3 regions of the Paenibacillus sp. S28 genome follow, and region 2 is predicted to be linked to each of the others. Evidence: a T-box and tRNA genes for the amino acid it is inferred to sense, from the RefSeq annotation. Region 2 holds a T-box; the other regions hold tRNA genes.
The links. A T-box is a leader RNA that pairs with one kind of tRNA and senses whether it is charged. The one in region 2 lies ahead of leuS (leucine--tRNA ligase), so its partner is inferred to be a tRNA-Leu.

Region 1 (3,270 bases), 160 kb from region 2:
TTTATCGTCGGCAGGGTCGTGCTGAATCTCATTCTAGGCGTGCTGATGTACATCGGCTTTCTCATTATCGGGCTTCCGTACTCTCTCCTGCTCGCGCTGATCTCGATCGTCCTGAACCTGATTCCATACGTAGGTGCGATCATCGCTGCCATTCCGGTCGTTATCATCGGTTTTATCGATTCGCCTTCCGTTGCCGTATGGTCGCTCGTCGTGATCATCATCTCCCAGCAGATCCAGGATAATCTGCTGACGCCGATTATTTACGGCAAGCAGCTTGACATTCATCCGATGACGGCCATCGTCCTGCTGCTGATCGGCGGAGACGTATCCGGGATCGTCGGCGTCATTTTGGCCATTCCCGTCTATATGATCGCCAAGATCATTATCGTCCGGGGGTATGGGCTATTTTTGGCGGAAAAGGTAGATGACACGAAAGAGTGAGGAAAAAAAAGCATGCCGCAGGACCAATGTCTCACAGCATGCCACGCAATGACCGGACAACGCAAGTGCACTCCGCTTTCCGAAAAGTCCGGCCGTCCGACAGGGTCACCGTCTCCGCATTATGCGAGCTCAGGGTGGCCCTGTATGCTTCCAGACGGTCCTTCCGCCAGATCATGACCTCGGACCCGAACAACACGGCGTTATCGAACTGCCGTTTGTCCTTCATGATGTATCCGACCGAATGAGGCGCGGCGTCAGGGGCATTTTTCCCTTCGGGAAGAAGCCGGATCGTACAAACCTCGCCAAACGGCAGCTTCAGGTCGTGCGGCCCGAGCACGAGCCATTCGTTATGTTCATCCCACTTGCGAAGCGTCCCCTTGACCCGGGAATGCAGCTTGTCGTTGCACAAGATAGTAACCCGCCTGCCGATCCAGTTCTTCATGGCCCTTTCGCCTCCTTTCGCATGAAAATGAGTTACCTGTCAGGAATCGCCCAATCGACCGGCTTGATCCCATGGGCTGCTAAAAATGCGTTGGCTTTGGAAAACGGCCTGCTTCCAAAAAAACCGCGGTGCACCGACAGTGGACTCGGGTGAACCGACTGGATCACCAGATGCTTTTTCCGATCGATAAAAGCTCCTTTTTTCTGGGCATGGCTTCCCCATAGAATGAACACGACCGGCTTATCCCGCTCATTCAGCTTCTCAATGACAGCATCGGTAAATCGCTCCCATCCTAATCCTTTATGCGAATTTGCCTCGCCATCCCGGACGGTCAGCACCGTATTGAGCAGCAGCACCCCTTGCTCGGCCCAATGCACCAGCGTTCCATGGTTTGGAATCGGTACACCAAGATCGCTGTGCAGCTCTTTGTAAATGTTCACGAGGGAAGGCGGAATCCGCACGCCGGGTTTGACCGAAAAGCTAAGGCCGTGGGCCTGTCCGGGTCCATGATAAGGATCCTGTCCCAAAATGACCACTTTGGTATCCTCATATGGGGTCAGCTTGAGCGCTTTAAAGAGGTCCTCTTTCGGCGGGTACACTTTGTGAAGCTTGTATTCCTTGGCCAGCTTATAACGGAATTCCTGAAAATAGTCCTTTTCGGTTTCTTCCTTCAGCTGCTCGTCCCAATCGTTATTAAATATCATGAAGCATTTCTCCTCTCTCGTAAATATATAAACCTATTTTTATAGAAAAACGTCTGCCGACGCACATTCAATGAAAGTTAGACCGCATTAAACGGCAGCTAAAAAAATAAGCCGGCCCCGATCCGGACCAGCTTACCCTGTTCAACTTGTTCCAATCCAATGCCGAGAACCGGGCTCGAACCGGTACGGTAGTCACCTACCGCAGGATTTTAAGTCCTGTGCGTCTGCCAATTCCGCCATCCCGGCTTGTCTATCACTTTTGTGACGACAAAATTTAATATAACATGTTTTACCCATACCGGCAATCCTTTAATTCCCATTCCTTTTACCGGCCATGAGCACAAAAAAACCGGCTCAGTCAAAGACTGAACCGGCTTCCTTCGAATGGTTTACCTGTATGCCGAGGACCGGGCTCGAACCGGTACGATAGTCACCTACCGCAGGATTTTAAGTCCTGTGCGTCTGCCAATTCCGCCACCCCGGCATGCTGTTTCTTGCATATTGCTATATGGTGGGCCCTGAGGGACTCGAACCCCCGACCAGTCGGTTATGAGCCGACCGCTCTAACCAACTGAGCTAAGGGCCCTGATCAAGTATATACCGTACAGATAATGGCTGTTAAATTGGTTGCGGGGGCAGGATTTGAACCTGCGGCCTTCGGGTTATGAGCCCGACGAGCTACCGGACTGCTCCACCCCGCGTCATTAACCATATCAAATAGCGACAAGAATTAATATACAGCATATGTACCCACTGCGTCAAGTATTTATTTATGGAATTGGCGTTAGGACACCCTGGGGCCTGCCCATGTCACGGCAAAAAGCGGACACCGTACCTGCCTCTCCTTGAACGGAAAATTTCAACGATCCGCGGCTCTTCATAACCGTAGATCCAGCTGTCCTGCTCCAGCCTCTTCGCCAGGCACCCTGCCTGGAACTTCGTCCGGTAGAGCTTGCCGAAATACACCCACCGCATTGCTGCTAACCCTCCTTTCATAGATGAGCTGGTTTTGATGCCTATTGTTGCCGCAAACGCCATGGTTCATTCATAGCAGCAGAAATCTCGGCTAGTAAAATGTCGAAAACGTTCGAAAAAAAGCGAGATTGCTTTGTGCTGAGCGGAAAAATCGTTTATACTGATAACTAAGTTGTTTAACATTTTAATTTTCAGGAAAGCGGGGAATGTCCATGGCAAAAACACATAAAAAGCTGTCTTTTGCGGATCTGGTCAAAAAATTTGTATTTATTACGGTGGGGGCCGTACTTATGGCCGTCGCGCTCGAGGTATTTCTGGTTCCCAATGAAATCATCGATGGCGGCATCACCGGGATTTCGATCGTCTTATCCAAAGTGACGACCTTTCCGCTCGGTATTTTTCTGTTTATTATCAACCTCCCCTTTTTATTTCTGGGATACAAGCAGATCGGAAAAACGTTCGCCTTCTCTACCCTTTACGGCATCGCCGTCATGTCTGTAACGACGCAGCTGCTGCATCATGTCAGTCCTTTTACCAATGAGAAAATATTAGCGGTCCTGTTCGGCGGCCTTATTCTCGGCCTTGGCGTCGGACTCGTCATCCGTTTCGGCGGCTCGCTCGACGGAACCGAAATTGTCGCGATTCTGCTGTCTAAAAGGCTCCGCATGCCGGTCGGCCAAATCATCATGATCATGAACGTCTTCATTT
Region 2 (3,270 bases):
GGATGTCCACTTCAGCTAGGAGGGAAGCGAGCGTCTGCCAATCCTGGTAATCCTGGGAAGGGTCAGCAAGCTCGCCTCGTTCCATGGCGATGACAAAAAACTGCGAACGGTCAAACCTGATATTAAAGGCTTCCAGCAGATCCGGCTCGAGCTCCCGGTCTTCTCCCTGCTGGAGCAGTCTCAGCAGGAGATGATTCCGGGCGTACGGTTCCTGTAGGTCGGCACGGGAGCTGTATTCCTGCAGCGCGGAGCGGATATGCTCCAGTTCATTGCCCGGAAGGAGCGCATCTCCCGTTCCCCGGTCGTTTCTGGACTTCGAATTGGCGAAATCGACTAGGGCCGAAATCGGGTGATATTGTCTGCGGGCCAGAAGCAGGGCGATGCCGATGCCTGCCAGCACCACGATGCTGAACAGCATGATGATAAAGCTGCGGATGTGCAGCACGCTGCTGAAAAACTGATCGCTTGGCATCAGCGTCACATACGTCCAGCCGTTCATGTCCGATTTGGTGGACACGACGGAATGCGCTTTTCCGCCCAGCTCCACGCTGTGAATGCCCGGATCGAGGGAAAACAGATGTCCCGTGTCCAGGCCGTTGATCGTTTCGCCGTGATTGTTGGCGGCCAGCACCTGTCCGTGGTTGTCGAAAATGTACGCCAGCCCCTTGTAGCTGCCCAGAATGGAATCGATCAGACCCGTGAGCTCCGACTCATCGATCAAATACATGACCGTTGCGTGGGGATTCGGGCTGTTCGGCGTAATCGGCACCAGGTAGGCAAGCAGCGACTGCTGCCTGTAAGTGCCCCGGATCACCCGGTCCGCCGGACGCATAGTGGGAAAAGACACGTCGTTTAAATCGCCCATCAGGCTGTCTTTGGACCAATTCTGGAATATGTACTTCTCGCTGAACACGTCCAGGCTGCTAAGCCCCTGCGAGGAGTAAATCCGGTCGTCATGATGAAAATATAAAAATACATCTCCGATGATGGAGCTGGTTGACTTATATTGATCCAGAGCGTCGATCGCCTCCCGGGAATAGAACGGATCATGGACCCGGTAAGAGATCAGGCGGTCGTCGTAGGCGATCCTTGAGGCGATGTCGCCGAGCTCCTTCATACGGCCGTCGACGATGCTTTCCGCCTGCGTCAGCTGGTTCAGATGGCTTTGCTCGATTTCCTCCCGGAGGTTGCCCGCGGCGCTTTGGTAGATGAAGACGGTTACAAAAACGAGAGGAAGCAGCAAAATAAACAGATAAGACCATATATATTTCAAAAACAGCTTCGATTTCAAGTACCTTCTGAGGTTACGCTTCAAACTTTCCGCCTCCCTTTGGTTCAATCATAACAAAAAATTCCCTATCGGACATGGAATAATTCCGGCTGGCGGGTTTTTTGGCGGGAAAAGCGGGGCTTGTCCGCCAGGCTGGATACGTTGACTCGATGGATTTTTTTATATATAATATGTTTCAATGTTTCAACCATGAAAAACTGCAAATGAAGCGATGATAAGGGGTATTAGTTCCAGGGATGTCATACAGAGAGCCGGCGGGGGGTGCAAGCCGGTTGACGATTTGGGATGAACTCGCCTTTGAGCTATGATGTGAAGCGCGTTCAGAACGCGTCAAAGATCATCGATTCACCCGCGTTAAGGGTGCAAAGGGAGCGGGGATAAAGCATGTCCTCCGCTAACTAGGGTGGTACCACGGGAATCAAACCTCTCGTCCCTAGCGATGATACGCTATGGATGAGAGGTTTTTTTGTTGCAAACATGAAAGACGAGCGCCGTGCCGTCCCGGAATAACGGGCGGGCAGCGGGCGCACTTTAGGAGGCAAATGAGCATGAGTAACCAAGAGCAGGTTCAAGGCCAGGGCTACCAGCACAAGGTGATTGAACCGAAATGGCAGAAGTATTGGGATGAGCATCACACATTCAAGACGACAGAGGATCCTGAAAAGCCGAAATTTTACGCGCTGGATATGTTTCCTTACCCGTCCGGAGCCGGGCTTCATGTCGGCCACCCGGAAGGGTACACGGCGACGGACATCGTTTCCCGCTTCAAACGGATGAAGGGCTATAACGTGCTGCATCCGATGGGTTGGGACGCATTCGGCCTGCCGGCGGAGCAGCATGCGATGGATAAGGGCGAGCACCCTCGGGAAATCACGATCAAGAACATTAACACGTTCCGGCGTCAGATCAAGTCGCTCGGCTTCTCTTATGACTGGGACCGCGAGATCAGCACGACCGATCCGGAATATTATAAATGGACGCAGTGGATTTTCATCCAGCTGTACAAACGCGGCCTTGCCTATGTTGCCGAAGTGCCTGTGAACTGGTGTGAAGCCCTCGGGACCGTACTGGCCAACGAGGAAGTCATCGACGGGAAGAGCGAGCGCGGCGGCCATCCGGTCGTCCGCAAGCCGATGCGCCAATGGATTCTGAAGATTACCGAGTATGCCGACCGGCTGCTGGAAGATCTGGATGACCTGGATTGGAGCGAAAGCCTGAAGGATATGCAGCGCAACTGGATCGGAAGATCGAAGGGCGCTGAAGTGCAGTTCGACATCGAGGGGCATGACGCCAAGCTGACGGTATTTACGACCCGTCCCGACACGCTGTTTGGCGCTACTTATTGCGTGCTCGCTCCCGAACAGGAGCTGGTAGAGCGCATTACGACGCCTGAACAGAAGGATGCGGTGAAGGCCTACCAGGAGCAGGCAGCCCGCAAGAGCGATCTGGAGCGCACCGATTTGGCCAAAGACAAAACCGGTGTGTTTACCGGAGCCTATGCCGTCAATCCGGTGAGCGGCGAGATGCTCCCGATCTGGATTGCGGATTACGTGCTGGCAGGCTACGGAACCGGAGCCATTATGGCGGTGCCGGGGCATGATTCCCGCGACTGGGAATTCGCCAAGAAATTCGGCTTGAACATCGTCGAAGTGGTCAAAGGCGGAAACGTGCAGGAGGAAGCTTATACCGGGGACGGAGAGCATGTAAACTCGGGCCCGCTGAACGGACTGCACACCGAAGAAGCCATCGCTGCAATGATCGCGTGGCTTGAGGAGAACGGCAAAGGCCAGGGCAAGGTAACCTACCGCCTGCGTGACTGGCTGTTCAGCCGCCAGCGCTATTGGGGCGAGCCGATTCCGATTCTGCATCTGGAGGACGGCACAATGAAGACCGTTCCCGAGGATCAGCTTCCGCTGCTGCTGCCGGATGTGGATCAAATCAAGCCGTCGGGTACAGGGGAGTCGCCGCTGGCCAACGTC
Region 3 (3,270 bases), on a different contig from region 2:
CCCCGTTTCAAGCTCCGATCCAGGCTCAAACAGCCGGAACGTGAACCCCTTGCCGCTCAGATCTCTATGCAGCATGGTGTACGCCATATGCAGGGCAGCTTTGGACATCGCGTATCCTGTCCCTGCCCCCGAAAGGCCAAGCCCCAAACTGCCCTGGACATCGGACAGCAGCGCGATTCTTCGCAGCCCGTTATCCATAAGTGGCAGGCACGCCTCGATGACACGAATCGGACCTAGCGTATTCGCCTGGTAATCTTCCAATACGAGATCCGCCGACATTTGGGCGATTCCGGCCGCCTCCCTCCCCTGGCTGGATGCCGTTCCGCAAATGAGCAGATCCACCCGGCTGGTATGTTCCTGAATCCGCCGGGCTGCCTGCTGCACCGATTCTCTGGACCTTGTATCCATCGTGAAGATACGTATTTTATCCGTATCAAAGGCGTCCTGAAATTCCTCTTCGGGAACGAGACTGCACGCCATGACGCTCCATCCCTTTTTGGCGAATTCCTGAACTAGTGCGCATTCCCACGGACGGTGAACTTCCGTAATCAAAACAACCTGGTCCATGATTTATTCTCCCTTCGGCGCTGATGCGGTCCACGTCAATGCTTGCCGCAGGAGCTGCTGGTAGCCCGGATGCAGCCAAACCGCCAAATTGTGGCCGGGTGTCAGCACACAAACCCTTCCCTCGCCTTCCGTTCGGGTCCATCCGCCCGGCTGCTCCCCCTGTTCCGACCGGGTCACCATAAATATATTCACGTCACTCAGGTCGGTCATATCCATGAAATAGTGCTCGTCTTGCAACGTGAAGGCCTGGACTCCCCGGGTAATCTCCGTGTCTTGTACAGGCTCGACCGTGACCGGACACTGCTCCGGATGGTGATGAAAGACTCCGCCGACCAGCCCGCGCACATCCTCCATGTCCCGGTAACCCACCGTACCGGAGTGCAGAACGAGCAGACCGCCACCCCCGCTGACGTAACGCTGCAGCAGACCACCGGCTTGGGCTGTGAGCCACGGTTGCTCTTTTACCGCGGAGACCCGATTGGATTTCGCCAAGATCAGCAAATCATATTCCGTAAGCAACCTTTCCAGCGAGTCCTGCCATTCGGCATCGGTTTCCAAAATGTAGTGAAAATTGAACCCGCCTGCCCGAAGCGGCTCTAAGCCTCCCTTCACTACATCGGCCGGATGCCATTGATCGTCGCATAATACGAGTATGTTCACGATGTTCCCCTCCTTTGACAGCGTTTGCAAAGTATATTACTCCCAGTATTCCAGAAACCCGCTTGCCACGCAAGCCCAGTTCCAGGTCCAATAATGCAGAATACGGATATAACAAAAAAATCCTTGCCCATTCGCAAGGATTGTCATTAATCAAATTATGGTGCGGTAGAGAGGACTCGAACCTCCACGGGCGTACGCCCACTACCCCCTCAAGATAGCGTGTCTGCCATTCCACCACTACCGCACGTTTAAAGGGAACTGCTATTTAAAAAAACTGGTGAGCCATGAAGGACTCGAACCTTCGACACCCTGATTAAAAGTCAGGTGCTCTACCAACTGAGCTAATGGCTCTCGATGATCCACAACCTGTGCGCCCATAAGCTATAGATGGTACAGATATTGGAATTCTTATTCTGCTGCAAGCAATGAAAGTGGTGACCCGTATGGGATACTCTCACTTCGTTCGAGACTGCGAAGCTGATCCTAACGATGCAGCGCTTCGACGAACCCATCTTGGGTTCTCATCCCTGTTGCAAGCAATGAAAGTGGTGACCCGTATGGGATTCGAACCCATGTTACCTCCGTGAAAGGGAGGTGTCTTAACCCCTTGACCAACGGGCCATATCGTAACATCACTTTCTTGACGACAAGACTGAGTATAGCATAGAACAAAAAAGGTTGGCAAGCCCTTTTTGTAATATTTTTAAAAATTGTGTCGTTGCCATTTCTCTCCTATGCCCGGGCATAAAATCGTCCCTTATTTGGCATCCTATACACGTCAATGACATCAACACACGACAAGGAGACAAAATCAATGGCTAAACCAGACGACCGTTCTGATAACGCGGAAAAGATCAAAACCGCCATTATCAACACGCAGGACAACATTAACGAAACCAACGATTATTTGGCCGAACACGCCGAGGAAATTTCCGGTCAGGAAGTACACAACCTTCAGCACAAAAACGCCAAGCGCGAAAGAGCGATTGAAGGCATGCGGGAAGAGTACGAAGACGAAAAATAAAGCTTTGAGGATTTGCCCAAGCAGCCCCCTGTCCAATGATGGATGGGGGTTGTTTTGTTGCTCCGACGAACCCTCCCCGAGGGTCCTCATCCCTTTACACCAAAAAGCCCCCAGCCGCAAAAGCGGTGGGAGCTTTCTTACGAAGTATCTCAAAACGGAGAGAGAGGGATACTCTCACTTCGTTCGAGACTGCGATGCCTATCCTCCCGAAGCTTATGCTCCGACGAACCCTCCCCGAGGGTCCTCATCCCTTTACACCAAAAAGCCCCCAGCCGCAAAAGCGGTGGGAGCTTTCTTACGAAGTATCTCAAAACGGAGAGAGAGGGATACTCTCACTTCGTTCGAGACTGCGAAGCCTATCCTCCCGAAGCTTATGCTCCGACGAACCCTCCCCCGAGGGTTCTCATCCCTTTACACCAAAAAGCCCCCAGCCGCAAAGGCGGTGGGAGCTTTCTTACGAAGTATCTCAAAACGGAGAGAGAGGGATTCGAACCCTCGCACCGCTTACGCAGTCTAACCCCTTAGCAGAGGGTCCCCTTATAGCCACTTGGGTATCTCTCCAAGAAACTGGCTCCCCGAACAGGACTCGAACCTGTGACAACTCGATTAACAGTCGAGTGCTCTACCAACTGAGCTATCAGGGAACATTGTTATATGGTAACACCAAATAATTTATCATGATTTTGTAGCGGAGTCAAGCTTGTTCAAGCGAAGATTTCCAGCGCATTTCCCGCACCGGTAACGGCGAGGATCGACCTTGCGTTTGCGCAGATATACCATCCCGCACTGGCGGCACACCAGCTGGTACCGGTAAGGCTGAACCTTACGCTCGCGTGCCGAAGGCAGCGACTGGCAGTAACGGCTTCCCCCGACCTGCTGCAGCAGCATTTTAAAATCCGGATCCCGGTGCTTGTAGCCCCTTCCCGTCAGGTGCAAATGGTAATGGCACAGCTCATGCTTGATGATCTTTTCCACTTCCTCCCGCCCGTTCGCTTCCAGCTGGTGGGGATTAATCTCGA

Region 1: it encodes a tRNA-Leu, which carries the amino acid that the T-box ahead of leuS (leucine--tRNA ligase) is inferred to sense. The anticodon was not compared.
Region 3: it encodes a tRNA-Leu, which carries the amino acid that the T-box ahead of leuS (leucine--tRNA ligase) is inferred to sense. The anticodon was not compared.

The regions. Positions count from the first base shown of each region.
Region 1 is NZ_JACVTM010000002.1:372,710-375,979, reverse strand. Features, by position in the region: gene IAE55_RS06100 (AI-2E family transporter) at 1-441, shown strand, start outside; gene IAE55_RS06095 (hypothetical protein) at 473-883, opposite strand; gene IAE55_RS06090 (uracil-DNA glycosylase) at 916-1,584, opposite strand; tRNA gene IAE55_RS06085 (tRNA-Leu) at 1,748-1,833, opposite strand; tRNA gene IAE55_RS06080 (tRNA-Leu) at 1,986-2,071, opposite strand; tRNA gene IAE55_RS06075 (tRNA-Ile) at 2,097-2,173, opposite strand; tRNA gene IAE55_RS06070 (tRNA-Met) at 2,212-2,288, opposite strand; gene IAE55_RS06065 (hypothetical protein) at 2,398-2,562, opposite strand; gene IAE55_RS06060 (YitT family protein) at 2,775-3,270, shown strand, end outside.
Region 2 is NZ_JACVTM010000002.1:212,420-215,689, forward strand. Features, by position in the region: gene IAE55_RS05365 (helix-turn-helix domain-containing protein) at 1-1,315, opposite strand, end outside; T-box leader at 1,494-1,729, shown strand; gene leuS (leucine--tRNA ligase) at 1,840-3,270, shown strand, end outside.
Region 3 is NZ_JACVTM010000010.1:168,803-172,072, reverse strand. Features, by position in the region: gene IAE55_RS22955 (SDR family NAD(P)-dependent oxidoreductase) at 1-567, opposite strand, end outside; gene IAE55_RS22950 (ThuA domain-containing protein) at 571-1,227, opposite strand; tRNA gene IAE55_RS22945 (tRNA-Leu) at 1,386-1,471, opposite strand; tRNA gene IAE55_RS22940 (tRNA-Lys) at 1,503-1,578, opposite strand; tRNA gene IAE55_RS22935 (tRNA-Glu) at 1,774-1,848, opposite strand; gene tlp (small acid-soluble spore protein Tlp) at 2,042-2,251, shown strand; tRNA gene IAE55_RS22925 (tRNA-Ser) at 2,724-2,812, opposite strand; tRNA gene IAE55_RS22920 (tRNA-Asn) at 2,820-2,895, opposite strand; gene IAE55_RS22915 (SprT family protein) at 2,927-3,270, opposite strand, start outside.